Aquitalea magnusonii: one gene and its partner. The protein of the gene in region 1 interacts with the protein of each later gene in a pairwise test. Links are inferred from orthologs where the notes say so. Each region holds a gene or a part of one and is shown on either strand. Other genes may lie near its edges.

The links.
Region 2: the proteins of bioH (region 1) and acpP interact in binary tests that used the Escherichia coli proteins (3 or more experiments, as listed by UniProt). The link is inferred for Aquitalea magnusonii from one-to-one orthologs.

Annotation. Positions count from the first base shown.
Region 1 is NZ_AP018823.1:4,452,359-4,467,777, reverse strand. What follows is about bases 319-3,100. They hold bioH (pimeloyl-ACP methyl ester esterase BioH), read right to left. Parts: upstream 2,201-3,100; coding sequence 1,436-2,200; downstream 319-1,435. Other genes in these bases: DLM_RS20925 (EAL domain-containing protein), read right to left, coding at 2,299-3,100; bioC (malonyl-ACP O-methyltransferase BioC), read right to left, coding at 525-1,439; DLM_RS20940 (patatin-like phospholipase family protein), read right to left, coding at 319-372. Outside these bases: more of DLM_RS20940, read right to left, coding at 1-318; more of DLM_RS20925, read right to left, coding at 3,101-5,145; bioF (8-amino-7-oxononanoate synthase), read right to left, coding at 5,210-6,364; biotin synthase BioB, read right to left, coding at 6,471-7,454; DLM_RS20910 (ComF family protein), read left to right, coding at 7,583-8,293; tRNA (uridine(34)/cytosine(34)/5-carboxymethylaminomethyluridine(34)-2'-O)-methyltransferase TrmL, read left to right, coding at 8,334-8,798; DLM_RS20900 (septal ring lytic transglycosylase RlpA family protein), read left to right, coding at 9,070-9,867; yihA (ribosome biogenesis GTP-binding protein YihA/YsxC), read right to left, coding at 10,086-10,709; DLM_RS20890 (c-type cytochrome), read left to right, coding at 10,800-11,411; DLM_RS20885 (cytochrome c biogenesis protein ResB), read left to right, coding at 11,485-13,509; c-type cytochrome biogenesis protein CcsB, read left to right, coding at 13,509-14,651; DLM_RS20875 (TerC family protein), read left to right, coding at 14,771-15,419. UniProt on the Escherichia coli protein: The physiological role of BioH is to remove the methyl group introduced by BioC when the pimeloyl moiety is complete. It allows to synthesize pimeloyl-ACP via the fatty acid synthetic pathway through the hydrolysis of the ester bonds of pimeloyl-ACP esters.
Region 2 is NZ_AP018823.1:3,019,134-3,034,286, reverse strand. The notes cover bases 1-2,741. They hold acpP (acyl carrier protein), read left to right. Parts: upstream 1-1,121; coding sequence 1,122-1,361; downstream 1,362-2,741. Other genes in these bases: fabF (beta-ketoacyl-ACP synthase II), read left to right, coding at 1,527-2,741; fabG (3-oxoacyl-ACP reductase FabG), read left to right, coding at 276-1,013; fabD (ACP S-malonyltransferase), read left to right, coding at 1-206. Outside these bases: more of fabF, read left to right, coding at 2,742-2,768; DLM_RS14425 (aminodeoxychorismate synthase component I), read left to right, coding at 2,897-4,189; pabC (aminodeoxychorismate lyase), read left to right, coding at 4,189-5,004; DLM_RS14415 (EAL domain-containing protein), read left to right, coding at 5,328-6,203; DLM_RS14410 (DUF4936 family protein), read right to left, coding at 6,213-6,590; DLM_RS14405 (prephenate dehydrogenase), read left to right, coding at 6,657-7,547; DLM_RS14400 (SDR family oxidoreductase), read left to right, coding at 7,548-8,294; DLM_RS14395 (ImcF-related family protein), read right to left, coding at 8,291-11,557; DLM_RS24055 (PAAR domain-containing protein), read right to left, coding at 11,603-11,881; DLM_RS14385 (hypothetical protein), read right to left, coding at 11,878-13,038; DLM_RS14380 (T6SS phospholipase effector Tle1-like catalytic domain-containing protein), read right to left, coding at 13,050-15,153. UniProt on the Escherichia coli protein: Carrier of the growing fatty acid chain in fatty acid biosynthesis.

The DNA of each region.
Region 1 (15,419 bases):
GATGTAGTTTTCCAGCTTCTCCCCCTTGAGGAAGCCCTTGGTGGACAGCGTCCAGTCGGTCAGTTCGGACTCGTCCAGCTGCATGGCCTTGGCTTGCAGCTGCATGCCGTTCAGGCCGGAGGCATACAGGCTGCCCACCACGCTGCCGGCGCTGGTGCCGGTGATGATGTCCGGCACAATACCGTTGGCTTCCAGCACCTTGATGACGCCAATGTGGGCAAAGCCTTTGGCCGCGCCGCCACCCAATGCCAGCGCCACGCGAGGCTTGACCGGGACTTTGGGGGCAGTGATTTCAGTTTTGGGTTGGGTAATGGTACAGGCGGCCAGCAGGACCAGCAGGCTGGCCGGCATCAGGCGGCGTAAGAGCGTCATGATAGCGGGTACGGGTAGTGACGGAGTTGAATGTGTAATGGGCTGATTCGATTATTGCAGCGCAACATGGTTCCCGGCAACGCTCAGAAATCTGCCTGCCGGTGCAGGAAGTGGCCTCCCTCACCGGCCTGGCAACCAAGCATCCTTAACAGCTAGACCTTGCCCGGCCAGCTACCGGGTTTGACGAATTCGATCACCTGCCGGCCATCCGGCAGGGTATTGCCCTTTTTCTTCAGCGTGCTTTTCCAGGCATGGCCATACACCACTTCATAGGTGGCCGGCAGCTTGCCGTCGCGGCGGCGGGTTTCATAAGCCGCTTCCACCCGTTGCCAGGCCTGCTTGCCCATCAGGCCGCGACTGCGGTCGCGGGTGGCATTGTGCGCGCCGATGGCCTTGAGGTCGTGCATCACGTCGCGCACCTTGTCGTAGGTCAGCACGATCTTGTCCATGTCCATCACCGGCTCGGCAAAGCCTACCCGCATCAGTGCATCGCCCAGGTCGTGCATGTCGATGAACTGGTTGACATGAGTGGCCTGGTCCACGCCGCCAAAGGCCTCGCGCAACTCCAACAGGGTGTCGGGGCCGAGGGTGGAAAACATCAGCATGCCGTCCGGCTTGAGCACGCGCTCGAATTCGCTGAACACGCTGTCCGGAATGTTCACCCATTGAATGGTGAGGTTGGACCAGATCATGTCCACGCTGTTATCGGCCAGCGGCAGTCTTTCCACATCGGCACACACCTGCCAGGGCTGGCTGCGCTTGAACAGTTTTTTCAGCAGGCCGTCACCGGCGCGCTGACGCTCGCGCGAGGCGCACAGCATGGCGTGGGCCAGGTCCAGCTCGACAATCTGGGCATCGGGGTATTGGGTGCGCAACTGGGCGGCACCATAGCCGGTGCCGGTGCCGGCATCCAGAATCACTTGCGGCTGGTGCTTGATGTAGGACAGGCGCTCGGCCATGCGGTCGGACACCTCGCGCTGCAGGACGGCAGCGGAATCATAACTGGCGGCGGCGCGCTCAAAAGAGGCGCGGATACGGTCTTTGTCGGTATAAAACGCTTCGCTCATGCGGAGGCTTCCAGATGCTGGGCCAGCTTGGCGACAAACTCGTCCTGATGGGACAAAAATGGCGCATGCGAAGCCTGGGTGAATTCATGCAAGGTGGCATCGGCCAGCGCGGCTTGCAGCCAGCGGCCAGCGCCAATCGGGGTAATGGCGTCGCGCACACCGAAAAACAGCGCCACCGGACAGGCAATCTGCCCGGCCAGCGTACGGGCGTCGGCTTCCAGCAGCAGTTGCAGTGCGGGCAACAAGCCTTGTGGCCGGCCATGGGCAAATAATTGTTCGCGCACGGCTTTCACCGTATCGCGTGCCGCCGGGGCTCCCATCATCTGCAAGGCCAGAAAGCGCTCCAGCGTTTGCTCGAATGCGCCATCCAGGCTGGCCCCCACCGCTTCGATGGCGGCACGCTGCTGGGCATGCGGCCAGGAATCATCACGCACAAAGCGCGGACTGGTGGCCACCAGTGCCAGGCTCTTTACCTTGTCCGGGTGACGGGCAGCCCAGTGCTGGGCAATCAGCCCGCCCAGCGACCAGCCGACAACTTGTACCGGGAAGGGGAATTGGGCATCGACCAGGTCGGCTACTTGGTCGGCGTCAAAGCGCGCCAAGGGGGCGGATGCACCATGGCCGGGCAGGTCGACCAGATGCACGCAGTAATGGTCGGCCAGTTGCGTGGCAACGCGGTCGAACACGCCGCCATGCAGGCCCCAGCCATGCAGCATGACCACATCCGGCCCGCGGCCGCGGCTTTCAACAAACAGATTCATGGGCAGTTAAATGGGGGAGCAGAGTGCTTTTCGCAAGTAGCGGCATGAAAAGAAAACCGTGCGCCAGCGCCCATGCGGCAGGGCATGCCACCCCGGACTCAGGCAGCACGGCGGAATTCCTGCACAAAACGGGCCAGCCGTTCCCAATCGATGGCATGGGCCAACATCGGCGCGGAGAAATAATAGCCCTGCAGTTTGGCGCAGCCCATTTCCTGCAGGCGGGATAACTGGGCGGCGGTTTCCACCCCCTCGGCGACCACATCCAGTCCCAGTGCCTGGGCCAGCGCCAGGATGGCGCGCACGATGGCGGCAGACTCCTCCTTGCGATCGACATCAAAGACAAAGCTCTGGTCGATCTTCAATACATCAAAGCGGTAGCGATGCAGGTAAGACAGTGCGGAATAGCCGGTGCCAAAGTCATCCAGTGCCAGTTTGACCCCCAGTTCATGCAAGGCATGCATCACGGTGGCGGCAATTTCCGGCACGTCTATCAGTGCGCTTTCGGTGATTTCCAGATGCAGGATTGCCGCCGGCAACTGGTAGGCTTCTATGATGCCGCGCATCCAGCTGACCAGTTCCGGGTCGTGGAAATTGGCCGAGGACAGATTGATATGCAGGGCGATATCGCGCGACACCCGGTTTTCATCCAGCCACTGCCGCAGTTGCCGGCAGGCGGCATTGATCATGTAGCGGTCCACCCGCGTGATCAGGCCGCTTTCTTCCGCCACCGGCAGGAATAGCGCGGGTGAAATCAGCCCGCGCACCGGATGCAGCCAGCGCACCAGCGATTCGAAGCCCACCAGTTCTCCGCTGCGGGCATCGATGAAGGGCTGGAAGTAAGGCTGCAGTTGATCGTCCACCTCCAGCGCCCGGCGCAGTTCGCTTTCCAGCGCCAACTGGTCGGCCTGGTTGATACGCAACTGGTGATTGAACACGGTATAGCCCTGCCTGCCCTGCTGTTTGGTGCAGTACATGGCATGATCGGCATCGCGCAGCAGTTCTTCCGCTTTTTGATAGTGGTCGCGGTCGGCCAATACCACGCCGACACTGGCGGTGGAAAATACCTCGCGGCCAGCCAGGATGACCGGGCGTTCAAATTCGCTGACAATGCGCCGCGCTATCATTTCGCAGCCTTCCAGCGTATCGGTGCCAAACAGCAGGATGGCAAACTCATCGCCCCCCAGCCGCGCCAGGAAGTCATAGTGCCGCAGGCAGGAGCGGATACGCGCACCGGCTTCGAACAACAGATGGTCGCCAGCCAGATGGCCCAGGGTGTCGTTAACCAGTTTGAAGCGGTCCAGATCGATGAAAATGACGCTGAAGCGGGCGCCGGCTCCGGACAGATAGCCATCCCAGGCACGCCGCAGGGTCTTGGCAAAGTAGTTGCGGTTGGGCAGCTTGGTCAGCGGGTCGTGCAGGCTGTCGAACTCTAGCTGTGCATTGACGGCATCCAGTTCGCTGGTGCGTTCGCGCACCCGTTCTTCCAGTTCGGCATAGGCATCTTGCAGGTCCTGCATCGCCCGCACCCGAGCCAGCGCCGTGCCGATATTGTTGGCCACAAACTCCATGACTTCCTGGTCGCGATAGCTATAGACCACGTCTTCCTGATAGCTGTGTACCGACAGCACGCCCAACAACTCATGCCCGCAATACAGCGGCACCCCCAGCCAACTGCGCATCGGTGGCACATTTTGCTCGTCCGGCAAGGATGGGACGACAGGCAGCCGGTCCAGCAACAGCGGACGGCCGCTGTGCAGCACTTGCTCCAACTGGCCCTTGCCGGGTCGACGCGACTTGCTGACCTGCAGATAGTCATCCGAGCAATAAGGGAAACTGAGCAGATCGCTATCCATGTGGTACAGGGCAACCTGGCAGTTGCGCGCAGCCACCAGCTCCATCAGCAGGCGATGCACGCCGGCCAGAAAGGCCTCCAGCGACAGACTGGTATTGGACAGGTCGGCAATGCGGTACAGCACATCCTGGAAACGCTCGGCACGCTGCCGCTCCGATATTTCCGAACGCAATCTGGCATTCACCCCTTCCAACTCGCAGGTGCGCAACCATACCTGGCGCTCCAGTTGGCTGCGGTACAGCATGCGGTCCAGCGCATAAGCAATATGGCGGGTGACAAACAGGAACAGGGCCTGCTCTGCCGACGTGCAAGCTGCCTGGCTGGGATAAAACTGCAGCACGGCAGCACCGATGACTGTGTTGTTGGCATTGGTGAGCGGCACCCCCATCCACAGCAGTGGTACCGGCCCATGCAGAATCAGTTGCTCCTGCTGACAGACTTCCTGCAGACGCTCGCGCGTGAGCACCAGCGGCTTGCCCATGCGCATCAGCCAGGCCGTCAGCGAGCGCTCATTCTGCTCGCCGTAGAACAGTTGTTCCGGCGATGGCGGGGACGGGTCAAGCTGATCGGCGTAAAAGGGATAGTGCAGGCTGCTGGCCTGCTCGTCGTACAGTGCAATATAGAAATTGCTGGCATCCATCAGCCGCATCAGCAAACGATGCAGCTTGGGCAGCATTTCATCCAGGGTGGCGCACTCTCCGGGCAGTTGGCTGATTTCCAGCAAGGTCTCGTTCATGATGCGGGAACGCGACTGGGCGGAATGCAGGCGCGCGCTCTGCAGGTGTCCGGTCAGCAATGTGGCCACGGCCGCCGTGTTGGCGGCCACCTTGCCGCGCCACACCAGCCAGCCAATGGTCTCATCATGCAGGACCAGGGGCAGTGCGCCGCCATCCGGGCCGGGAAGCCGGCCCGCAGCCAATGCCGCGGCCGGGGTCAGATTGTCTGCCGCCCCCAAGGTAGCCAGGCATTGCCAGCTTGTTCCCACCAGTGCCCAGACTGCAGCGGCAACAGGCTCGTCCGGAGGCTGGATCAGCGCCAGCGCTGTCTGGGCCGCCTCTTGCTGGGTGGACAGGTAATCAGCCGTACTCTTCATGTCGTTATCGTAGTATGAGTTAGCCGGGAAATCCGGTCATGCTACGAACAGACGCAGTCATCCCCTATGACTGTGTTGCCGCCACTACGCAGTCCAGCAAGCCCTCCAACTGGTCCTGAGTATGGGCTGCCGTCAAAGTGATCCGCAGACGGGCCGTCCCCTCAGGTACGGTGGGTGGCCGTATTGCAGGCACCCAATATCCACGCTCCTTCAATCGTGCAGCCAGCAACATTGCCTGCTCGTTCCTGCCTATGATAATCGGCTGTATCGGCGTTCGCGATGGCATGAGCTGAAAATTTACATCAGCCAGACGCTCCCGCACGCTGCGCACATATTGCTGCAAGCGAGTCCTGCGCCAGGGCTCGCCAGCAATCAGTTGCAGGCTGGCCAGTACGGCAGCGGCCAGCGCTGGTGGTTGGGCAGTGGTAAAAATATAGCTTCGCGCACTGTTGACCAGCCATTGCACCAGTTGCTGGCTGGCGGCGACAAAAGCACCGGCCACGCCGGCAGCCTTGCCCAGCGTGGCCATATAGATCAGACGCTCACCTTGCAGTCGGTTTTCCGCCGCCGACCCACGCCCATCGCCCAAGATGCCAAAACCGTGCGCATCATCGATATAAAGCCAAGCGTCGTATTTATCGGCCAGTTGCAGCAGTTCCTTTAACGGTGCCTCATCGCCATCCATGCTATACACCGCATCCACGGCAATCAGCCGCGTCCGTGCCGGGGTGCTGGCCAGCAATTCTTCCAGATGCTGCAGATCGTTATGGCGAAAACGGCGAAAGCTGGCACGCGACAACAGGCAGGCATCATTCAGTGATGCATGGTTGAGCTTGTCGGCAAACACAGCGTCGCCGCGCCCCACCAGACTGGTAATCACCGCCTGGTTGGCAGCATAGCCGGAACTAAACAACAGAGCCGCCTCGCAACCACAATAGCGGGCCAGGGCCTGCTCGGCCTGCTCATGCACGGCAAAGTGACCGGCAACCAGATGCGATGCCCCGCCCCCCACACCCCAGCGGCTCAATGCCTGCTGGGTGGCTTCAATCAAGGCCGGGTGATTGGCCAAACCCAGGTAATCATTACTGGCAAATGCCACATAACTTTTACCCGCAATAACCACCTGGCTGGACTGTGGCGTTTCCAGGATGTGACGCTGCCGGAACTGGTGCTGCTGTTGCAATTCCAGCAGTGCGCCGGGGATATCTTGGGCTCGCATGGGGCTTTCCGGAAAATAGGCTAAAACGGGCCGGATTCGGGCAAAAGTATTCCTTATATATACATTGCAAAAATCCAGCCGGACGAAGGCAGTAAAACCAGACAATTTACAGCGGTGACAAGTCCAGTTTTTCCATCAACAAACGGTCGGCATCGACATCAGGATTTCCCGTCGTCAGCAGCTTGTCGCCGTAGAAAATCGAGTTGGCACCGGCCAGAAAACACAGTGCCTGCATCGCCTCGGGCATCTCGCGACGACCTGCCGACAGGCGCACATAACTCTTGGGCATGGTGATGCGGGTGACGGCGATGGTGCGGACAAATTCGGTCCAATCCAGCGGCTCGGCCCCATCCAGCGGCGTCCCTCCCACCTTGACCAGATTGTTGATCGGCACCGACTCCGGCTGTGGCTCCAGATTGGCCAGTTGGGCAATCAGGCCTGCCCTGTCCGCACGGGTTTCATTCATGCCGACAATGCCGCCACAGCATACCGACAACCCGGCACCACGCACCTTGCCCAGCGTGTCCAGCCTGTCCTCGTACTCACGGGTATGAATGATGTCGCCATACTTTTCCGGCGCGGTGTCCAGATTATGATTGTAATAATCCAGACCGGCCTGTTTCAGCTTTTCCGCCTGCCCATCCTTCAACAGGCCAAAAGTGGCACAGGTCTCCAGGCCCAGCGCCTTCACTTCGCTCACCATGCGCAAGGTCTGCTCCAGATCGGCATCCTTCGGCCCGCGCCAGGCAGCCCCCATGCAAAAGCGGCCAGCCCCGTTGGCCTTGGCGGTACGTGCGGCATCAATCACCTCATCCACCGTCATCATCGGCTGGTTCTCCACCGGGGTATCGTGATGCACCGATTGCGGACAATAGCCGCAATCTTCCGGACAGCCACCGGTCTTGATGGAAATCAGCGTCGATAGCTGTACCTTGGTCGGATCAAAGAACTGACGATGGATCTCGGCCGCACGGAATACCAGTTCCATGAATGGCAGACTGAGCAGAGCCTCGATCTCCGCGACCGACCAGGTGCCGCTCTCCGGATGAGGTGTGGCAGGACGGGAAAACTGGATGGTTTGCATGGTCATAATGCGCTTTCTTTGCAACAGAAATGCCAATTGTATTTATTGCCAAATTACAACTGAACAAATGGATAATTTAAGAAAAAAACAGCATGCCTGAGAGTGTCTGGCCGCAGTCTTGCAGAGGGGTTTACATGCTGTCAAATATCAAAAGAAAATTTATTGACAATTGCCCAATATTTAATCAGAAATGTTTGTTGTGTAATCACCCAAACTGTCCCGCCGGGCTATGCAACGGCTGTAAAGCCAGCTTGCCCCGCTTGCCAACAATCCATTGTCCCATTTGCGCAGAACCAGCACTGACGCGGGATATCTGCCGCTTTTGTCTGCAGCGCCCACCCGCATTCGATGCCATACACACTCCATACCTGTTTGGCTACCCCCTTAATGCAATTATTTATGCAGTGAAGTACGGAAAACGGCTGGAAATGACGGGTGTACTCGCCAATCTGATGGCTGAATTTGCGCTAGAAACCCAGGTTTTCAGTGATCTGGTGATCCCCGTTCCCTTGTCAAAAGAACGACTTGCAGAGCGCGGCTTTAACCAGAGCATTCCACTGGCCCAGGCAATCGCTGCTACAATGCAAAGCCGTTTTTCTGCCACACTGTGTTGGCGAAAACGCAACACTGTGCCGCAAGCCTCTCTCGGACGCGCCGAAAGACGCCGAAACGTCCGCCATGCCTTTGGCGTAAAACAACGCATTGACGGGCTTTCCGTCACCATTGTGGACGATGTGGCAACCAGTGGAGCGACCCTCAGTTCCCTGGCTGAAAAGCTCAAAAAACAGGGGGCAAAACGGGTCGATGCGTGGGTGCTCTGCAGGGCATCTTTCCCAAAAACTTGACCAAGATTTTGATTCTTTGGAACAATCCAGCCAGCCAACGATGTTCACCGTTGTTCTTTTTCAGCCGGAAATCCCGCCCAATACGGGCAATGTGATTCGTTTATGTGCCAACACCGGCTGTGAACTGCATCTGGTCAAACCCATGGGTTTTCCCATGGAGGATGCCAAGTTGCGACGCGCGGGGCTCGACTACCACGAATATGCCCGTGTCGTTGTCCATGAAAACTGGGCTGCCTGTCAGCAGGCCCTGCAAGGACGGCGGATTTTCGCTGCAACCACCAAAGGCGCCACGCGCCACGACCAGATCAATTTCCAATCTGGGGACGTATTGCTGTTCGGTCCCGAATCCCGCGGCTTGCCGCCAGAAGTGCTGGAGGATTTTCCTTCCACACAGAGGATTCGTTTGCCCATGCGTCCCGAATCGAGAAGCCTGAACCTTTCCAACGCCGTCGCGATCACGGTGTTCGAAGCGTGGCGGCAACTGGATTTTGCAGGAGGAAGCTGACAGTTCACAGGCCGGCCAACACTAACGGGCCAGCAAGAAATGTTGATGCCTGAAGTGAAGCGGATGGCATGCCGGGCCTGTGCCCGTCATGGTGCAGGCAGCAGTAACAGGCAGCCAATCCATGTACCCGAAGGCAGCGGGTAACGCCCGCAAGGGCAGTACCCGCCGACGTTTTTTGATGTGCCCAACAGCATAAGGGAGGTCTATGCAATCAGTACTCCGATGGCTGTGGCTTGTTTTTGTCAGTCTCGTACTCGTGGCCTGCTCCACCGTGAAGACGGCGAGCGCGACCAGCCAGTCGGCCAAGCCGACCAATAAGCCCACCGTAGCCAACAACAAGGGCGGTGCCTATTTTCAGAAAGACGGCCCTGCCGACCACATCCCGGTCAACCTGAACCTGGTACCGGATGCAGTACCCCAGACGGAACCGCTGATCAAGTCAGCCAACCAGCCTTACACCGCGATGGGCATGAGTTTCCGCCCGGACACCAGTGAAAAGCCGTTCCGGGCCACCGGCCTGGCTTCCTGGTATGGCAAGCAGTTTCATGGTCGCAAGACCACCTCGGGCGAAAAGTACGATATGTTCGCCATGACGGCGGCACATCCGACCCTGCCGATTCCGAGCTATGTTCGGGTGACCAATGCCGCCAATGGCAAATCAGTCATCGTGCGCATCAATGACCGTGGTCCTTTCCACAAGAATCGCGCGATGGACCTGTCCTATGCGGCGGCCTACAAGCTTGGTTTCATCAAGCAAGGCAGCGCCAAGGTCAATATCGAGCGCGTGTGGCCGGTAGCCGGTGGCGAGGCTGTCGCCAGCAATAGTCCGGAAATCCGCCAGGAAGACAACCCGCGCTATCTGCAACTGGGTTCCTTCAACAAGCTGGCCAATGCCGAAGCACTGTTGAAGAAAATGCTGGACGAGATGGACGACCATTACGATGCCAAATTGGGTATCGTGAACCAGCAGGGTAACTACAAGGTGCGCCTTGGCCCCTTCCCGACGGATGCCGCCGCCCGCAGCGCTGCAGAAAGCCTGAAGGTATCGAGCGTGGTGCTGAATAACTAAGTTCCACCAGCACAGCGGATGGCCGTCTGAAGATCGCAAGCGAGAGCATCTGCTCTCGCTTTTTTCATGGCTGCGCCAGCGCGGGCATAAAAAAACCCGGCGCTTAATGCGCCGGGTCAAAGGCCTTAATTGTCAGCGTAAGGCTCCCGCTCAGGGAGGCAAGCGGGAGGTGCCGAAGCACCTGCACGGTTAGTACGGTCTTTGCTGACAAAGTTCCATCATTCCTCTCCCGGCGCCGTATCCTGTTCTTTCAGTACAGCATCGAACCAGCCTTCAACCACCTGCTCCACCTGCTCGGTACCGGTTTTCTTCAGACTGGAGAACAGTTGTACCGATACTGCCGGGTAATCTGCCAGCTCGCGCCTGACCATGGTCAAGGTCTGCTGCTGGTCGCTGCGCGATAATTTGTCAGATTTGGACAGCAAAATATGTACCGGTCGGCCGGTATCGCGGAAGAAAGTAAGCATTTGCCGGTCCAGCTCTAACAGCGGACGGCGCGAGTCCATGATCAGGATCAGCCCGATCAGGCTGTCACGCGTTTGCAGATAGCGCCCCAGCAACTGCACCCAATGCGCGCGTACGGCTTCCGGTACTTCGGCATAGCCGTAACCCGGCAAATCCACCATGAAGCGCTCGTGGCCCAGGTCAAAGAAGTTGATATGCTGGGTACGGCCCGGGGTCTTGGAGACATACGCCAGCCGGGTCCGGTTGGCCAGGGTATTGATGGCGCTGGACTTGCCGGCATTGGACCTTCCCACGAAGGCAACCTCGGCGCGGGTGGGCGGCAGGTCCTTCAAATGGTTGACGGTGGTATAAAAAGTGGCGTTTTTAAAAATCGACATAGTAGTAAGGTTGATTTCAGTTGGTATAGAATAACAGGTTTGAAATTGCCACTTTTACAGATATTTAAGAATTCCTCACAAGGAGCGATCATGAAACGGATGATGCTGTTGGCTGTAGCTGCGGCAACCCTGGCTGGAAGTGCATGGGCAGAAGGCATTGCCAAGGGAGACCCGGTAAAGGGCAAGCAGATCGTTGACACGGTATGTGCCGCCTGTCACGGTGCTGATGGCAACAGCGTAGCGTCGGCAAACCCGACCTTGGCCGGCCAGCATGAGGTTTACCTCTACAACCAGCTGCAAGCCTTCAAGAAGGGTGAGCGCAAGAATCCGATCATGCTGGGCATGGCCTCTGCGCTGTCCGATGCTGACATGCGCAATGTCGCTTCCTACTTCAGCCAGCAAAAACCCAAGGCGCGCGAAGCGGCCAACAAGGAACTGATGCCGCTGGGCGCCAAGATCTACCGCGTTGGCAACCCGGCCAGCCACCTGCCTGCCTGTATGGCTTGCCACGGTCCTGCCGGTAATGGCATTCCGGACCAGTTCCCGCGTGTTGGCAGCCAGCACGCTGCCTATATCGCCAAGCAACTGGCTGACTTCAAGGCGGCTACCGATCGCAAGAACGTGACCATGTCCGATGTAGCTTCCCGCATGACTGATGCCGAAATGAAGGCTGTGGCCGAATACATTTCGGGTCTGCGCTAATCGCAACTTTTGCGGATAGCCTTGTTCAAAAGGGAAGCCATAACCGGCTTCCCTTTTTGTGTTCGGCACCAAGATGACTAAAAACACACGCCACACCGCGGTTTACAAGCTGTACGAACTGTTCAGTTCCATGCGTTTTGCCATTGGTCTGCTGACCATTCTGGCCATCGCCTCGATCATCGGTACCGTACTGAAGCAAAACGAGCCCTACCCCAACTATGCCTTCGAATTCGGCCAGTACTGGTTTGCCGTGTTCGAACAGCTAGGCCTGTACGATGTCTACCACTCCGGCTGGTTCCTGACCATTCTGGCCTTCCTGGTGCTGTCCACCACCTTGTGCATCGTGCGCAACGGACCGGGCTTCATCAAGGACATGAAAGCCTATCGCGAAAAGGCATCGGACAACTCGCTGGCGGCGATGAAGCACAGCGTGGAAATCGATGCAGACAACAGCGACCCCGAGCAACTGCGGGCCTACCTGCGCGGTCAGGGCTGGCGCTGGCGTGAACACCAGCGCGCAGACGGCAGCCTGGTACTGGCCGCCAAAAAAGGCGCAGCCAGCAAGCTGGGCTACTTTTTTGCCCACATCGCCCTGGTCGTCATCTGTATAGGCGGGCTGATGGATGGCAACCTGCCGCTGAAGCTGGCGGAAATGGTGGGCAGCGTGGTGCCGGAAACCCGCGACATTCCACAAAGCCAGATTCCTCCCCAAAGCCGTTTGTCCACCTCCAACCTGTCTTTCCGCGGCAATGTCACCATTGCCGAAGGCAAGAGCGGTGATGTCATCTTCCTGAACTCCGGCAATGGCTATCTGGTGCAGGACTTGCCCTTTACCGTGACGCTGAAGAAGTTCTATGTCGACTACTACAGCAATGGCATGCCCAAGCTGTTTGCCAGCGACATCGCCGTCACCGACAAGGCCACCGGCAAGGTGACTGAAGCGCAGGTGAAGGTAAACCATCCGCTGATCGTGGATGGCGTAGCCATCTACCAGGCCAGTTTTGGCGACGGTGGCTCCCCCCTGACCTTCAGGGCATGGAATCTGGATGCGCCACAAATGGCACCGGTGGCCATCAAGGGCGTGTCGATGGCGGCACAGCCCTTGCGTGCCAATGGCAAGGACTACAGCCTGGAATTCGGCGAACTGCGTGTGTTCAATATCGAGAACATGGGCGGCAAGAATACCGATGCCAGCGACAAGACCCTGTCCGAACGCATGCAGGATGCCCGCGAGGTAAAGCATGAGAAGCAACTGAAGAACATCGGCCCGTCGGTTACCTTTAAGCTGCGAGACAAGCAGGGCCAGGCGGTGGAGTTCCATCATTACATGGCCCCGATCCAGCAAGATGGTGTCAGCTATCTGGTGGCCGGCGTACGCAACAAGGTATCGGAACCCTTCCAGTACCTGCGCCTGCCGCTGGACGACAGCATGTCGCTGGACAGCTTCATGCGCCTGCGTGCCGCCTTCATGAATCCCGCCCTCTATGATGAAATTGCCAAGCGCACCACCGCCAAGGCCATGCAGGGCTCGGCCATCAGCCCGGCCATGCAGCAGCAGTTTGCCAATAGCGTGAAGTGGATTCTGGGCCGCTTTGCCCAAGGTGGTTTTGTGGCGCTGGAGCAGTTCCTGGATGAGAAAGTGCCACAGGACAAGCGCCAGGCAGTGGCCCAAACTTACGTCAAAATCCTGCAAGGCGCAGTAGTGGATGTGATGGATGTGGCCGATGCCAAGGCCGGCATCAAGCCAGTGGCCATGGATGGCAAGCGTTACCGCTTCCTGCTGGACAGCCTGGTGGGCATCAGTGCGCTGCATGATTACAACGCCCCGGTATTCCTGCAACTGCAAGGCTTTGATCAGGTACAGGCTTCCGGCCTGCAATTGACCCGCTCACCAGGCAAGAACCTGGTGTATCTTGGCTCGCTGATGCTGGTGATCGGCATCGTGCTGATGTTCTATATCCGGGAAATCCGCCTGTGGATACGCTGCGCTCCCGGCAGCGTCAGGGTGGCCATGAGTTCCAACCGTCACAACCGTGATCTGGATGCGGACTTCCGCCGCCACAGTGAGGCAATTCAACAGTTGGTACGAGGTAAGTGATGGAACTGGCGCAATCCTTTGTCGAACAACCGCTGTACAAGCGGCTGAAACTGGCTGACTGGCTGTATGCCCTGCTGGTACTGGTGGCGGCCGTACAAGCCTGGCGCTTGTACAACCCGTACATGGATGGCTACGAACAAGCCATCCTGGCGGGTTCGGCCATTGGTCTGGTGGCACTGGGCTGGTTCTGGAAAGCCTGGCGCTGGTTCTTCCCACTATCGGCCTGCGTGGCACTGCTGGGCATCAGCCTGTACCACGGCGAGCTGGCACGCGGCCAGACGGCGTTCTGGCTGAAGTTCCTGCTGTCCAGCCAATCCGCCATCATGTGGATGTGTACGCTGTTCTTCCTGGCCACCCTGGTGTACTGGGCCGGGCTGCTTACCCGCTCGGCCATGCTGTCGCGCATGGGCAGCGGCCTGACTTGGGCCGCCGCCGTGATGGGCGCTGCCGGCTTGTTTGTGCGCTGGTACGAGAGCTACCTGATCGGCAGCGATGTTGGCCACATTCCGGTATCCAATCTGTACGAAGTCTTCATCCTGTTCACCCTGATCACCGCGCTGATGTACCTGTACTACGAAGCCCGCTTTGCCACCCGCCAGGCCGGTGCCTTCGTCCTGCTGGTCATCTCCGCCGCCGTTGGCTTCATCCTGTGGTACAGCTTCGACCGCCAGGCGCATGAAATTCAGCCCTTGATTCCGGCCTTGCAGTCGTGGTGGATGAAGATTCATGTTCCGGCAAACTTTGTCGGCTATGGTGCGTTTGCCATGTCGGCCATGCTGGGTGTGGCCGAACTGCTGGTGCTCAAGGGCGTACTGAAAGACCGCCTGCCCAGCGCCGAAGTGCTGGACGAAATGATGTACAAGGCCATTTCCATCGGCTTCCTGTTCTTTACCATCGCCACCATTCTGGGTGCGATGTGGGCGGCCGATGCCTGGGGCGGTTACTGGAGCTGGGACCCTAAAGAAACCTGGGCGCTGATCGTGTGGCTGAACTACGCCGCCTGGCTGCATATCCGGCTGGTGAAGGGCTGGCGCGGCAAGCCACTGGCCTGGTGGGCGGTGATCGGTTTGCTGGTCACTACCTTTGCCTTCCTTGGCGTAAACATGTATCTGACCGGCCTGCATTCCTACGGCGGCCTGTAACCCTCCTCCAGCCCCGGCCTGCAGCACTGCCGGGGCTTTGCTTTGCCTGCACCACGGACAAGATGGCCGTGGTTTGTTATTGTGTTGACTGTTTCTTTTCAAGGACCCCGTTTTACATCATGGATTTATCCTGGCTGTCTGACCCTTATGCCCTGCTCGGCCTCCTCACCCTGATCGTGCTGGAGGTAGTGCTCGGCGTCGACAACCTGATTTTCGTGGCCATTCTGGCCGAAAAACTCCCACCCCATCAGCGCGACCGCGCCCGTGTGCTGGGCCTGTCGCTGGCGCTGATCATGCGGCTGTTCATGCTGGCGGGCATCAGTTGGCTGGTGAAACTCACCGAACCGCTGTTCTCCGTACTGGGCCAGAGCTTTTCCGGCCGCGACCTCATCATGCTGTGCGGCGGCCTGTTCCTGCTGTTCAAGGCCACCATGGAGCTGCACGAGCGGCTGGAAGGCGTGGAACACAGCGAGGGCAATGGCCAGAAGGCTTATGCCGCCTTTGCCACCGTGGTGGTGCAAATTCTGGTGCTCGATGCGGTGTTCTCCATCGACTCGGTGGTGACGGCCATTGGCATGTCCGAGCACTTGAGCATCATGATGCTGGCGGTGGTGATTGCCATGAGCATGATGATCATGGCCAGCAAGCCGCTCACCCGCTTCGTCAACGCCCACCCCACCGTGGTGATGCTGTGCCTGGGCTTTTTGCTGATGATCGGCTTTAGCCTGATTGCCGACGGCTTCGGTTTCCATATTCCCAAGGGCTATC
Region 2 (15,153 bases), 1.4 Mb from region 1 along the record:
GTGATGCACTGGTGCGCCAGCTATACAGCCCGGTGCGCTGGACCGAAACCATCCAGAAGCTGGCTGCCGACGGCATCGTCAGCATGGCCGAGTGCGGCCCTGGCAAGGTGCTGGCGGGTCTGGCCAAGCGCATCGACGGCAACGTCAAGTGCCTGGCACTGACCGACGCTGCCGCACTGCAGGCGGCCAAGGCCGAGCTGCAATGATATTCATCCGTCAGCGCTGCTTGGCCGGTGCTGGCGGATGGTGAAGTACACAACAAGGAGACATCCTCAATGAGTCTGCAAGGCAAAGTAGCCCTGGTTACCGGCGCTTCGCGTGGCATTGGCGCAGCCATTGCTGATGCGCTGCAAGCCGAGGGCGCCATTGTCATCGGTACCGCGACTTCCGAGTCCGGTGCAGCTGCCATTAACCAACGCCTGGCCGCCAATGGTGGTGCTGGTCGCGTGCTCAACGTGACCGAAGACGGTGCCATCGAGGCCCTGGTGGATGCCATCGACAAGGAATTCGGTGCGGTGGCCATTCTGGTCAACAATGCCGGGATTACCCGTGATGGCCTGTTGATGCGCATGAAGGACGACGACTGGGATGCCATCATGGATACCAACCTGAAGTCGGTATTCAAGGCATCCAAGGCCGTACTGCGCGGCATGATGAAGGCCCGCTGGGGGCGCATCATCAACATCGCTTCGGTGGTGGGCGCTACCGGCAATCCCGGTCAAACCAACTACGCCGCGGCCAAAGCCGGTATCATGGGCTTCACCAAGTCCATGGCGCGTGAGGTTGGCAGCCGCAATATCACGGTAAACTGTGTGGCACCGGGCTTTATCGATACCGACATGACCCGTGCCCTGCCGGAAGAACAGCGTACCGCGCTGGTGGGCCAGATTTCCCTGGGCCGCCTGGGCGATGCCAAGGATATTGCTGATGCAACCGCCTTCCTGGCATCGGACCGTGCGGCCTATATCACTGGCCAAACGCTGCATGTTAATGGCGGCATGTTCATGCCTTAACCGGTCCTGTCGAACAAAAGACAAGATTTAGGTGGGCTGCTCTAATTTTTTTTTGTAGAATACACGGGTTTTGTGATCCCGAATCAGAAAGGTCAAGGGTTTAGACAAATGGAAAACATCGAAGCGCGCGTTAAAAAGATCGTTGCCGAACAACTGGGCGTAAACGAAGCTGAAGTCAAGATCGAATCGTCCTTCGTTGATGATCTGGGCGCTGACTCCCTCGACACCGTTGAGCTGGTAATGGCTCTGGAAGAAGAGTTCGAGTGCGAAATCCCGGACGAAGAAGCTGAAAAGATCACCACTGTTCAGCAAGCCGTTGATTACGTTACCGCCCACCTGAACAAGTAATACTTTCAGGCCTGTACAGGACCTCTGCGCGGTGTGGCCTTGGCTCGCCTGCAGAGGTTCTTTTGTTATAGAGGGTTCCAAACGTCCGTTTGACTGTCATCAGCTTCACACGGAAGTTGTGGGATCATCGGGAGACTGCCTCCCCTCTACTCACGGAGATTCTTCGTGTCCAAACGCAGAGTTGTAGTAACCGGTCTGGGACATATTTCCCCGGTCGGCAATGATGTTGCCACTGGCTGGGCCAATCTGTTGGCCGGCAAGAGCGGCATTGGCAAAGTGACCCGTTTTGATGCCAGCGATCTGAATTGCCAGATCGCGGGCGAGGTCAAGGACTTCGACATCAGCGCGTATATTTCCCCCAAGGAAGCGCGTCGTTCCGACCTGTTCATCCACTACGGCATTGCAGCAGCGCTGCAGGCCGTGGCTGATGCCGGCCTGGACGATGTGGCTGATCTGGACAAGACCCGCGTTGGCGTCAACATCGGTTCCGGTATCGGCGGTCTGCCGCTGATCGAGGAAACCGGCGTGGCCGTACAGGAAAACGGCATCCGCAAGATCGGTCCTTTCTTCATCCCCGGTTCGCTGATCAACCTGATCGCCGGTCACGTGTCCATCCTGAAGGGCTATCAGGGCCCGTCGTATGGCATCGTGTCTGCCTGCACCACCGGTGCGCACTGCATCGGCGATGCAGCCCGGATGATTCAGTATGGCGACGCCGACGTGATGGTGGCCGGTGGTGCCGAAGGTGCCATTTCCAAGCTGGGCATGGGCGGTTTTGCCGCCATGAAGGCGCTGTCCACCCGCAATGACGATCCGGAAACCGCGTCCCGTCCGTGGGACAAGGGCCGTGACGGCTTTGTGATGGGCGAAGGTGCCGGTGTGCTGGTGCTGGAAGAATACGAGCACGCGGTCAAGCGCGGCGCGCGTATCTATGCCGAGCTGATCGGTTTTGGCATGAGTTCCGATGCCCACCACATTACCGCTCCGAATGCGGATGGCCCGGCCCGCGGCGTGCAGAACGCACTGCGCGATGCCCGGATCAACCCGGATCAGGTGCAGTATGTGAATGCGCACGGTACCTCCACCCCGCTGGGTGATGCCAACGAAACCAGCGCGCTGAAGATTGCCTTTGGCGATCACGCCAAGAAGCTGGTGGTGAACTCCACCAAGTCGATGACCGGCCACTTGCTGGGCGGTGCTGGCGGCGTGGAAGCCATCTACTCCATCCTGGCGCTGTACAACCAGGTATCGCCGCCTACCATCAACCTGCACGAGCAGGATGTGGAAGCCGGTTGCGATCTGGACTACGTGGCCAATACCGCCCGCGACATGAAGATCGACATCGCCATTTCCAACTCGTTTGGTTTTGGTGGTACCAACGGTACCCTGGTGTTCAAGCGCATGTAATGGCCGACGCGTGTTGCGGTGCTGCTGCGCCGCAACGCGAAAACGCATTGACAGCCCGAACCGCTGCGATACACTCGCGGCGGTTTTCTTTTTTTGCGGCGTGCCCCATGCCGCTGTGTGGAACAGGCATGTTTACCGAACGACTCGACTTCCTTCCCGACCTGCTGGCCCTGCATGCCGCCCATCGTGCGGAATTCCCCTTTCTGCTGATGTCTTCTGGCGATCAGGGCTGGGACATGCTGTTTGCCGCAGAAAGCACCACCCTGTATCACGGCGGGGAAGGGGAGGCTTTTGTCGAGGCCTTGCGCGGTTTCCAGCCGCAGGCGGTGGATAACCCGCATGGCCTGCCCTTTGTTGGCGGCTATTTCCTCTATCTGGGCTACGACTTGCTGTCGCAGTTTGAAGCCAAGGTGGACGAGGCACTGCCGGACAGCTTTCCGCTGGCGGCCATGGCGCGGGTTCCGGCGGCACTCTTGATCAACCGGCGCGAGCAAAGCGCCTGGCTGGTGGCAGAAACCGCCGCGCAGCTACAGCACCTGCAACAACTGGTACACGGCATTGCGCCATTCAACCCTCATCCGGTCAGCTTGCAATCGCTGCAGGAAGACCCGCCGCAGTGGTATACCGATGCCGTGCTAAGGCTGAAGCAGTACATCTATGAAGGGGATGTGTTCCAGGTGAACATTTCACGCGGCTGGCGCGCCGAACTGGGGCCGGAAGTGGCCGCCCCCGACCTGTTTGCCGCCCTGCGCCGTGCCAACCCGGCGCCGTTTTCCGCGCTGGCCGATTTTGGCAGCGCGCAGATTGTCAGCTCCTCGCCCGAGCGCCTGGTGCGGGTGCGCGATGGCTGGGCCGACACCCGGCCGATTGCCGGCACCCACCCGCGCTCGCCCGACCCGACCGAAGATGCCGCACTCAAGCAGCGGCTGATTTCCAGTATCAAGGAGCGGGCCGAGCACGTGATGCTGATCGACCTGGAACGCAACGATCTGGGGCGTATCAGCCAGCCCGGCACGGTGGAAGTGAACGAGCTGATGGCGGTGGAAAGCTATGCCTACGTCCACCACATCGAATCCAATATCCGTGGTCGCTTGCGCGCGGAAATCACCCCCGCCGACACCATCCGCGCGCTGTTCCCCGGCGGCACCATCACCGGCTGCCCCAAGGTGCGCACCATGCAGATCATCCGCGAGCTGGAAAACAGCGCGCGCCGTGCCTATACCGGCAGCCTGGGCTATCTCAACCGTGATGGCAGCATGGACCTGAATATCCTGATCCGCACTTTCATGCAGGAAGGGCAGCAACTGCGCTTCCGTGCCGGTGGCGGTATCGTGGCGGATTCGGACCCGGAACGCGAATTGCAGGAAACCCGCCACAAGGCTCGCGGCCTGCTGCGTGCGCTGGGGGTGGAGCAAGCCTGATGGCCATGCTGATCAACGGCCAGCCGGGCGAGCAGATTTCCGCACTGGATCGCGGCCTCGCCTATGGCGACGGCATCTACCGCACCATGGAAATCCGTGCTGGCCAGCCCCGCTTGTGGGCCTGGCAATACCGGCGGCTGGTGGCGGATGCCCGCCGCTTGAGGCTGCCGCTGCCGGATGAGGCCCTGCTGCTGGATGAGATCGGCCAACTGGCCGACGGCCTCGAGCAGGGCGTGGCCAAGATTGTGCTCACCCGCGGTGTGGGTGCGCGTGGCTATGCGATGCCTGCCGATTGCAAGGCCACCCGCATGGTGTCTGTCACTGCCTGGGCCGGCTATCCGCCCGAGCGTGCCCGTGACGGGGTGCATGTACGCTGGTGTGACACCCGGCTGGCCTGTCAGCCTCTGCTGGCCGGCATCAAGCACCTGAACCGGCTGGAGAATGTGCTGGCCCGCTCGGAATGGTCTGACCCGGACATTCACGAAGGCCTGATGCTGGACACGCGCGGCCTGCTGGTGGAGGCCACCATGAGCAATGTCTACCTGGTGAGCGGGCAGCAGATCATCACCCCGAAACTGGATCAGAACGGCGTGCAAGGCATGCTGCGCGACTGGTTGTTTGTCCATGCGCGGCAACTGGGCTATCAGCTTGAAGAGGCGGAGATTATCCCGGCCCGGTTATTGCAAGCCGAGCAGGTATTCCTATCCAATAGTCTGATCGGCCTGTGGCCGGTGGCCAGTATTGATGGCCAAGCACTGCCGCAGCAGCATGCCTGCTGCGCCCGGTTGCAAGCGCTGCTGGCACTGCAGCGCTAAAGCCCATCACACATCAACGGCTGCTCGTGCTGCCTACTGACCCTGCGCTTTGGTGCGGTCTGTGTCGGCAGGTCTTGTTGCCGCGACGCTATAGCGCTGGCTTGGCTGCACCAGGCAGGCCCCGTGTTTTGGCTTGCCTGGCCGGGCTTGTTACTGTCGCGGTTGGCTTTTATCCGTTTTGCTTAGATGGAATTTGCATAAGGTTTGCTGATTAAATTATTTCTGGCGCTAAATCCGGCTGGTTATAGTGGCAGCCACGATGAGGGGAGCGGTTTCCCTTCCGTGTTCCGGCCTGCATCCGCGATGCGCCAAGGAGAATCAGCATGGTGGCAGCCAGCCTGCTGGAACAGCTTGCCTGTCAACAGCCCGCCGCACTGGCACCTATCGAACGCGACCTGGCTTTCATCAACCAGCTACTGAACGCACACCAGTTTGAGCAGCATCCGCTCAGCCTGCAGGCCGGTCGCGTGCGGGGTCGCCATGAAGAATGGCGTTTCCGTTCGGTGTTCCAGCCCATTTATGCGCTGGAGAACGGTAGCACCCGGCTGTGGTCGGTGGAGGCGCTGGCACGGGTGACCGACAGTTTTGGCGGTCAGTTAATCCCCACCGTGCTGTTTGCCGCCGAAACCTCACCACGGCGCTCGGTGTTTCTCGACCGCCAACTGCGCTGTCTGCACCTGCTCAATTTCCTGCTGCAACATCCGGCACCGGATCTGGTGTTATCGCTCAATGTGAATGCCCAGCATCTGGTGAATGTCAGCGAGGCGCACGGCCAGTTTTTTGCCGAGGTGCTGCAGCATCTGAATATTCCGGCCAACCGTATCTGCCTGGAAGTGGTGGAAGACGCCGTCAGCGATCCGCTGCGCCTGCTGGAAGCAGTGCAGCGCTATCGCAGCCTGGGTTTCCGTATTGCGCTGGACGACTTTGGCCAGGGCGCATCCAATCTGGAGCGGGTATGGCTGCTGGAACCGGATTACGTCAAGCTGGACAAGGTGTTGATGCGCCACGCGCTGATGCGCCCCAGCGTGCGCGACAAGCTGGCCAAGCTGGTGGACATCCTGCACCTGCACGGGGCGCGGGTGGTGGGCGAAGGGATAGAAAGCACCATGCAGCTGGACATCGCCCGTGCCGCTGGCTGTGATTTCGTGCAGGGCTTTCATCTGGCCAGACCGGCCGAACTGCTCAGCCAGCCTGCCTGATCCCATCATTCATTCTCTGCGCCGCGACTGGCGCTCTTCTCCAGCCACAGGCACAAACCACTCCGCATGCCGCGCAGTCAAAACCTGATCCAGCCCGCAGTCGCACAGCGCCTGTTGTAGCTGGCGGGTAAACATCCGGGCATCACTCACCTGTCGATACACTTCCATCCAGGTATGCAGGCCATCCTGCTGTGCTTCATCCTGTCTGCACAGCAGGCTGGCTTGCACGCCATGCGCGCTCAGCCCGGCTTGCATCTGGCGCAAGCGCGGCAATAGCAGGGGGGCCTGTTCCGGGCATATCTTGTAATACACATACAGCTCGCAGGACATGGGCTGGCTCTCTTCTATAGTTTGCAGGCTTTGCAGCAGCGCAAAATCGCTTATCATAGACCACTTCGCCCGCCGCTGCGGGCGATCGAAACACAGGGCAACGGTGCAGGAAAGGGGAGTGGTGTGCAGCAGGGGATTACCACCTTGGTGGTGGTTGGCGTCGGTCTGATCGGTGGCTCGTTTGCCTTGTCGCTCAAACGCGCAGGCAAGGTGCAGCACGTGATCGGCGTTGGTCGCACACTGGAAAACCTCACCCGCGCGCTGGAACTGGGCGTGGTGGATGAAATCAGCCAGGACCTGGCCGCGGTGGCCGGCCGGGCCGATATGGTATTGCTGGCCTGCCCGGTGGGGCAGATGGGCAGGATGATGCAGGCCATGGCAGCGCATTTGCAGCCGCATGCCATCGTGACCGATGCCGGCAGCACCAAGGGTGATGTGGCACAGTTGTTTGCCCAATACCTGCCGCAGCAGTTGGCCTGCTGCGTACCGGCTCACCCCATTGCCGGCTCTGATTTGTCCGGTGCCGCCGCGGCGCAATACGGCCTGTATGAAAAGCGCAAGGTGGTGCTCACCCCCTTGCCGCAAACCACCATCGCAGCCTGCGACAAGGTGGCCGAGCTGTGGCAGGCCTGTGGTGCCGTCATTCACCGCATGCGGCCCGAAGAACACGACAGCGTGTTTGCCACCGTCAGCCATCTGCCTCATTTGCTGGCCTTTGCCTATGTCGGCATGGTGGCCGGCAAGGAAGATGCCAGCCGCTGCTTTGATTTTGCCGCCACCGGCTTTCGCGACTTCACCCGCATTGCCGGCAGCCATCCGGAAATGTGGAAGGACATCACCCTGGCCAATCGCAGCGCTTTGCTGGACGAATTGGAGCGATACCGCCTGGCGCTGGCGGCGCTGACCGAGCAGGTCAAGGCTGCCGACGAGGCTGGTCTTGCCGCCACCTTTGAAACCGCCCGCGCCGCCCGCGTGGGCTGGTATCAGCGCTTTTTGCGTGAAGGGCAGACCTGAGTGGCCCGCACCCTGCTGATTACCGGTGCCTCCCGCGGCATTGGCGCGGCTACTGCCGTGCAGGCCGCTGCGGCTGGCTGGCAGGTGGCGCTGAACTACCGGCAGGATGAGGCCGGTGCCAGGCAGGTGGTGGCCCGCATCCGTGCGGCGGGTGGGGTGGCACAGGCATTTCAGGCCGATGTGGCTGAAGAAGCGCACATCATGCGGCTATTTGCCGATGTGACCGCACAGTTTGGCCCGCTGTATGGTTTGGTCAACAATGCCGGCAGTACCGCGCCCATGGGCCGCTTGCAGGACTTCAGCGCCGCGCGCATCCAGCACATGCTGCAACTGAATGTGGCCGGCCCCATGCTGTGCTGTCGCGAGGCGGTACGCCGCATGTCTACCGTGACAGGCGGGCAGGGCGGAGTCATCGTCAATGTTTCTTCCGCCGCCTCCCGGCTGGGAAGTGCCGGTGAGTATGTCGATTACGCCGCCTGCAAGGGGGCCATCGACACCCTTACCCTGGGTTTGGCCCGCGAAGTGGCCACCGCGGGCATTCGCGTCAACGCGGTCCGTCCCGGACTGATAGCAACCGGCATCCATGCCATCAGCGGCGAACCAGGCCGGGTGGCCCGGCTGGCACCGGGGGTGCCCATGCAGCGTGGCGGTTTGCCCGAGGAAGTAGCCGCCGCCATTGTGTGGCTGCTGTCCGATGCCGCCAGCTTTTGCACTGGCAGCATCCTGGATGTCTCAGGCGGGCGTTAGTTAGCCGCCTTGGCCGGTGACTGGGCCTGGGTGCCTGGTAACACAAACACCCGCTCCGGCAGGCTGAACTGGCGCAGCTTGAGCAAGGCCAGCGGGCCATCTGCTGCGCTGGTGCGCAGGATGTAGCGCGCAGTCAGCCCATCGGGCAGGGCAAAGTCCAGTTGGTAGCGCGCCTTGTCCAGTTGCTCCACCTTGGCCTGCTCCAGCAGACGGATAAACGCCCAGCGTCCGTTAAATGCCAGCGTTTGGCGGCTCCCGGCCTGCAGTGATTCCCACACCAGTTGGCTGCCCGGCTGCTGCGCATGACCTGGCCAGCGTAGTGCGTTCCAACTTGCTTGCTGGTTGAAATAGCTGACGGTTTGCCCATCCACCGTCAATTCAGTGCGTACCAAGCCAGGCATTGCCACCGGCTGCAGTTCAAAGCTGTAGCCAGCATCGCCTTCGGCAAACCAGCGGCTGGCCAGCCGGCTGAGGCTGTTGACGGCATTGAGGAAGGCGGCATCAAACGGCGCGGCATTGGCCAGGTTGGGGCTGGGCAGCCATTGGTCGCCTTCCTGTACCAGCGCGCCACCCAGGGTTTGCTGCAAGAAACGGGCAATTTCACCCTGCAGCGGGGCCAGATAACGGCCAAGGGCGGGGATGGCGGCATCATTATCGGTGCTGTTGAAGGGATAGCGCCCGCTCATCTCGCTGCCCCAAGGCAGTACGATGCTGCGCCGCCACAGCGCATTGATGTCTGCCGCCGCAGGTAACAGCACCACGGCACCGGCCTCATCCAGCGGGCTGACAAAGGCTTGCTGGGCAAACCCCGCCCATTCCTGTCCCAGGCTGGCGGCCAGCAGGGCGGCGTATTTCTGCCCGTCGCTGATTTCATTCTGCCGTCCTTGAAACAGGGCCTGCGCCAGTTGGCGGGCTGCCGCATCCGGATTGGGGCTGGCGGCCAGTTGTTGCAGTTTCAGCCGTACTGCGGTGAGGGTTTCCAGATAGCGGGTCAGGCTGACACTGCTGGCCGGGGTGGTATTGCCAGCGTTATTGCCATCTGGCGGTACGCTAAGCGCCAGCAAGGGGCCAAAGGCGGCGGTCAGTGGGTCGGTGGCGGTCTGTTGCGCGCTTGTTGTGGTTTTGCCCACCAACTGGCGGGTTTTGTCCAGCAGATTGCCCGCCAGTGATTTCTCTGCCGCACCGGCGCGGCCCTGATATTGCAACATGGCCATCAAGGCTTGCAGCGGCGAGCGTTGCGGATCGGCATAGGCATTCAACTGCTCGCTGGCGGCGGCCAGCGATGTGGTGTTTTGCCAGTGCAGCCGGTTAAGAAAGGCCTGCCAGGCGGCGGCATAATCGGCAAAGTAGCGCTGACGTAGCCGCTGTGGCAGCACCGGCCCCTCGCTTTTGCTGCTGGTAACGCCCAACACCCAGCCAGCCTCGCTACCCTGTTTGGGGTCGGCCTGCTCGAAAGCCTCCTTCAGATAGCCTTCCCATGCTTCGCGGGTATACACCCCTGACAGGACGCCCGGCAGGTTAAACAAGCCGCGGCTGTCCACGCCCGGCAGCAGGCTGGCGGCACTGCGTGGCGGATACTTGGCGGCTGCCTGCGTCAAGATGGTTTGGTACAGCGTGGCATCATCATGTTCGATGCCATTGAGCGATAACAAGGTTTGGCGCGCCGCTGCCACCAGTGCCGGATCAGCCGGCAAACGCCAGCCCGCTTGCGTGGGGAGTTGCTGGCTGTAGAAGCCCAGCAGGGCGGCACGCCGCCCCTGCGCCAGGCCATCCGCTTGTTGTAGTTGTGCGGTCAAAAAGGCCGGCTGCGCCCGTGCCGGCTGGTCCAGCATCAGGTAAGCCTTCAGGCTGGCATAGCCCTGCTGCTGTGCCCGTTGCAGCATGGCATTGTCGCTGCTGGTCAAGGGCAGCTCATTCAAGGCCAGTAACACCTGACGCAGATTTTGCCGAACCGGTTCCACCAGCCAGCGCCGTGCCGCCTGGCCATAGCCATCCAGCAAGGCCTGCTGAACAGCAGGGAGCTGGTTCAAGCCCAAACGCCACCACCACGGCAAACCCTGGCGCTGTGTCTGCTGCAATTGACTGATCTGCTGTTGCACCGTAGCCAGCGCGGGCAGGGCCACGCTCAGCGATGTGGCCTGTTGCAGCGCCTGCCGTTGTTGTTTTGCCTGCTGGATCAGCTGGAAATTGTGCTGAAAGGACAGCGCCACCCCTAATAACAGCAAGCCTGCCATGGCCGTGACCGCCCAGCCCGCCTTGTCGCTGTGCGACAGCCGGTGCCGACGTGGTGAATACTGCTGCCAGGAGCGTGCCTCGGCAGTGGGGAGTACCGCCGCCCCCTCCGCCACCCAGCCTAGCTGTACCAGCGGCTGCCCCGGCGGTAATTGTTGGCTGATGGCGTGCAATTGCTGTGTCAATTGTTCGATGATGCCAGGCTGGTCCAGTGCCGCCGACAGCGCCAGGCGCTGATTATCCGACGACTGCTGTAGCACATCAGCCTGTCCCTGCACCGCCAACTGCCAGGCCAGTTGCTGCAAATCGCGGGTGATGGCCTCCGTATTACTGGCATCCCTTATCTGACACACCACCCCGTCAGCCGGTACGGTCCAGCCGCTCAAGGCCAGGCACAGCGGCAGCCGCCAGCCACTGCGCTGGTTGAAATCCAGCAACTGTTGCAGCGCCGGGCTGCCCACGTCAGGTAGCGTGGGTGCCACCAGCATCACGCCGTCCAGCGGCGGACGCCAGCGGCCACGCAGGCCTTGCAGCGCCCGGTCTTTCATACCGTAATCAGGTTTGACATAAAACACGCTTTCCGTGTCCTGCCAGGCTGCGTGGATACTGGCATCGCTTGTCCGCGGGTCCGATACGTCGGTTTGTGCGGTATGTAACACGCCCACCCAAGGTTTGATGGCTCGCCATTTGCCGGGATAGCGTTGCTGCATGTATTGACGAGGACTCAGCCAGGCTTTGACGTCAGGGGGTGCAAATGCATCTGCTGCTGTTCTGCCGCTTAAGTGCTCGGATGGGATGGCCTGACGTTCTGCCTGTTTGATCCACAGATAAACCACCACACTTGGCAGACTCAGTAGCGCAATACACAGGCCGATGCTCCAGACTAGACGCTCTGGTTGCTTGGTATAAAAACCACCCAGGTACAGATTGGCAATCAGTAACAAGGCCATGCATAACAGCATCAGCGACAGTGCCAGCACAACGGCCCAGATACGCAATTTTCCTGTCGGTTGCAGCAGGGAAGAGTTCATTGAGATAGTCCTTTAGACGCCTGATTGGCTACTGCTTGGTCGTGATCAACCATGGGCATTGGCATGTCCAACCACAACAAGACGAGGCTTGGGTTGGCAGCGGCAGTTGCACTCATCATCCTGCAGAGCAATACGTTTGCCATGGCTCAACAGGCGGTGGCGCTCACCTACACAAATAATCTGACCGGTGCTGCCACATGCAGGGCAGCTGACCGGGTCATTTTCATAAGCCATTTTTTTGCCATGAATCAGGCCGGGGCCGGAAGCATGCACCGTGCCGCCTGCCGTGGTTTTGTCACCGTCTACTGCAATTAAGCGTTTCATGGTTGTCCTTTCGTCAGCGGAACCGCTGGCGTGATAATGCCCAGCCAGTCTTGCTGGCTGTCCTTGGCCAGCCAGCCGGTGGCGCGTTCATTGATAGTTGCCTGATCCATCGCACACAGCAGGGTGATCCACCCTTGCAGTGGACCCAGCTCTCCCCAATAGGTCTGCTGTGCTTGTTCCTGCAATGGCCAGCCCGCCTGTTCCAGCAAGGCATTTGCCTGGTCACTGGCCGACAGATAAGCTGCCGGGGCTTCATCCAGTGCTGCATTGTCTTGCGTGCGCAGTACATGTTGTCTGTCAGACAAAGGGACCGGGCGATGTAGCCGAAATGCCCCGCCATCGCGGCCCAGCATGATGGCGAATGCCACTTCAGCTGCCGGTACGCTGCGGCTGGCATCGCTAGCCGGACAGTGCAGGCCCAGACAGATGATTGTTTCCACGGGGTGGGTTTCATCGTGCAGTTGGTCGATGATGTATTCCAGCATCGCCACACCGCCTTCCAGTTGTGGATGTGGCGGCAGATGCAGGCCGTGTCGCTGCATTTGCACACGCAAGCCAGACCATGCCGCTGCACTCCCGCACCAGGCAAAGCCACAGGCTTGCATGCGGCTGCCAGGCAGCCATGTGGCTAATGTTGTGGCCAGGGTGGCCAAGATGGCTTCCTGCCGCTGTTGCCAGGATGCATCAGACAGTGTCAGCACATCAGCCATCCTGAGCACCCCCTCCTTGGCCTGAGGCGGGGCAGCGTGCAGGCCGCGTGCCAGCTTGTCCCGGCTACGGGTATCGCTACATGCCGGCCCCCATAACATGGAATCCCACACGCTGGCACTCTCCTGACGACACCTCAGCCACCAGGCATGGTGGTTGGCCTGAGTGTGCTGCTGGACAGCGGCATACAGTTGCCACAAGGCATACCAAGCCAGTCGCAGCGATACCGCTATCCCGGCCAGCAAGCACCCGGGCAGCAGGGCATACCACCAAAACAGCTCTCGTTGCGCTGCGCTCGGTGTACCCTGGCTGAACCACCACAAGGTGAGCAGGGCATCACCGGCTACCAGCAGTACACTTAGCAACAGGTAGGGCCAGATACGGGGCGGTGCCGCCAGCGGGACTGCAGCATAAGCAGGTGTACTGGCATGCCGCTGTGCTGCTTCCATGGTGCAGTGCATTAACCACCCCCTTGCTGCCCGGCCAATTCCGCCGGCTGTGCCTGAGCCCTGGCTGGCGGTTCGCAGCTTGCCGCCGCTTTTTGCAAGGCGTTCAGATAGCGCTTGTTGGTGATGTCGTCGTACAGAATGGTCCGCAGCCGGAAGTAGCTGCCGTCTGTCTCGCGGTTGCCGGTGGCTGCCACCATGAACCAGGCGCGCGAGTCGTGTATGTGCTCGTCAAACAAGGCCAGCAGATCGCGGTTGGCCGCGGCGGTCAGCCCCTGGCCATTGCCCACGTCACGCCAGCGTTGCTCGCCTTCGCGCAGCAAATAAACCCCTTCGTATTCGTGGTCCGGGTTGATCGGGCGGGAGAACAGCGTGCTCAGCCACAGGCCAATCAGGGTCCAGGTCAAATGCCAGGGGCGTTTCCAGTCCGGGTCGCTGTCAATCAGGCTGGCCTGGCCCGGCTCGGCCAGCGGGGTGGGCAGGCACTTGCCCTTTTCATTGAACAGGTGGTTGACCCGCCGCCAGTGCAGGTAGTCTTCGCGAAACTCCAGCGCCGCTTCGCGCAACTGTGAGTGGTCCATGCTGGGGTCGAAGTCCTTGGCGGGGGATGGCACGCTCAGCCCCGGCACCACCTGGCCGCTGCGCGGGTCCACCACGCCGGGCGGGGCCGGGTTGGCCGCCACTTTGTCCTGCGCTTTTTGTACATCGCGCATGGTGCTGCCGGGGCGGTTGATCACGGCGGCCAGTTCGTCCTGTGCCTGTTCATGCGCTTGCGCTTGCCGCCAGGCGGTTTTGGCCCAGTCGTTATGCATGGCATCGTCCGGCGGAATACGGCGGAAGGCGGCGGTTTGTTCCTGCTGCACCCCGCCGCTGCCACCCAGGCCACCGGCAAAGCGTTCGATGCGCCAGGCGGTGATCAGCGCGGTTTGCTTGACCACGATTTTTTCCAGCGTGTCTTCGGCGCAGTCGCGCAGTTGTGCCCAGGCGTTGAAGCGGGTAATGAGCTCAGGTGATACAAAAAAAACATTATCTCGCACTTCTCTAGGCATCCAGCGCCAGCTTTCGATACTGGCCAGCTTGCCTTCGCTGGTGTCGTAGAATTCTTTCGGCACCGTCATTGGCGCAGCGGCACGGAAAGCCAGCAGGTACATGCGGCGCAGGGCAATCTGCGACAGCTGCATGCCCACCTCGCCACCACAGCGGCCCTGCTCGCGCAGGCCGTAGCCACCGCCGACATCAGAATGCACGCCGGGGTAGACAAATTCGCCCAGATTACCTGCCGGGTAGCGGCCGGACGGCAGGCGGGTGGAATCCAGCGGAAAGCAGATGCGCTGCTCGTGCGCCGCCACCAGGTGCACATGCTGGCCGATAAAGCCGGGGGCCTGCGGCAGCGGCATGGTATGGTCCGCCCAGTCCATATGGCCCAGCGCCGGCGGGCGGATGGCGGCCAGCCCCACCGAGGCCACGGTATCGAACAGGCCGACAAACGGCACCTTGACCGGCACGCCAAACAGCCGGTACTTGCCATCCTCGCCGTACTCGCACAGTTCCAGCAGCCAGTGCAAGAAGGCGCGCGCCTCGGCTGCACCACGGGAGAAGCCATACACATGCACCCGCAAACCAGCCAGTTTGGGTGCTTGCTGCAGCTCCAGATGCTGGATGATGGAAGCCATGCCATTGCGCATGGCCTGGTGGCGGCGCTTGCTGGGCGGCACCGGCCCCTGCCGCTTGGTATCCCAGTGATTCAACTCGCCATTCACCATGTCGCAGGCAATGCGATAGGCCTCATCATCCGGCAAGTCTTCCGGGCGATCCGGGTCCGGGCTTTTCGATTTGCGCAGCGCATCAATCAGCCGAGTCAGCCCCCACAAAATGCGCATCTGTCCGCCCGCGGCGTATTTCAGCCCGGCAGCGGAGAAGCTCATTTCATGGATTTCCTTGAACTGGGTGCCCACCCCTTGCAGATAGTAGGAAAAATAGCCATCACGTGCCGCGCGCTTTCCCTGAATGGAGGCCTGAAACAGGCGGGCGATATTGGAATGGCTATTATTTGGCAGGTCGGTTTCCATATGGTTGTTGGTGCCATCGAAGAACAGCGACACATTGGTCACCAGCCCG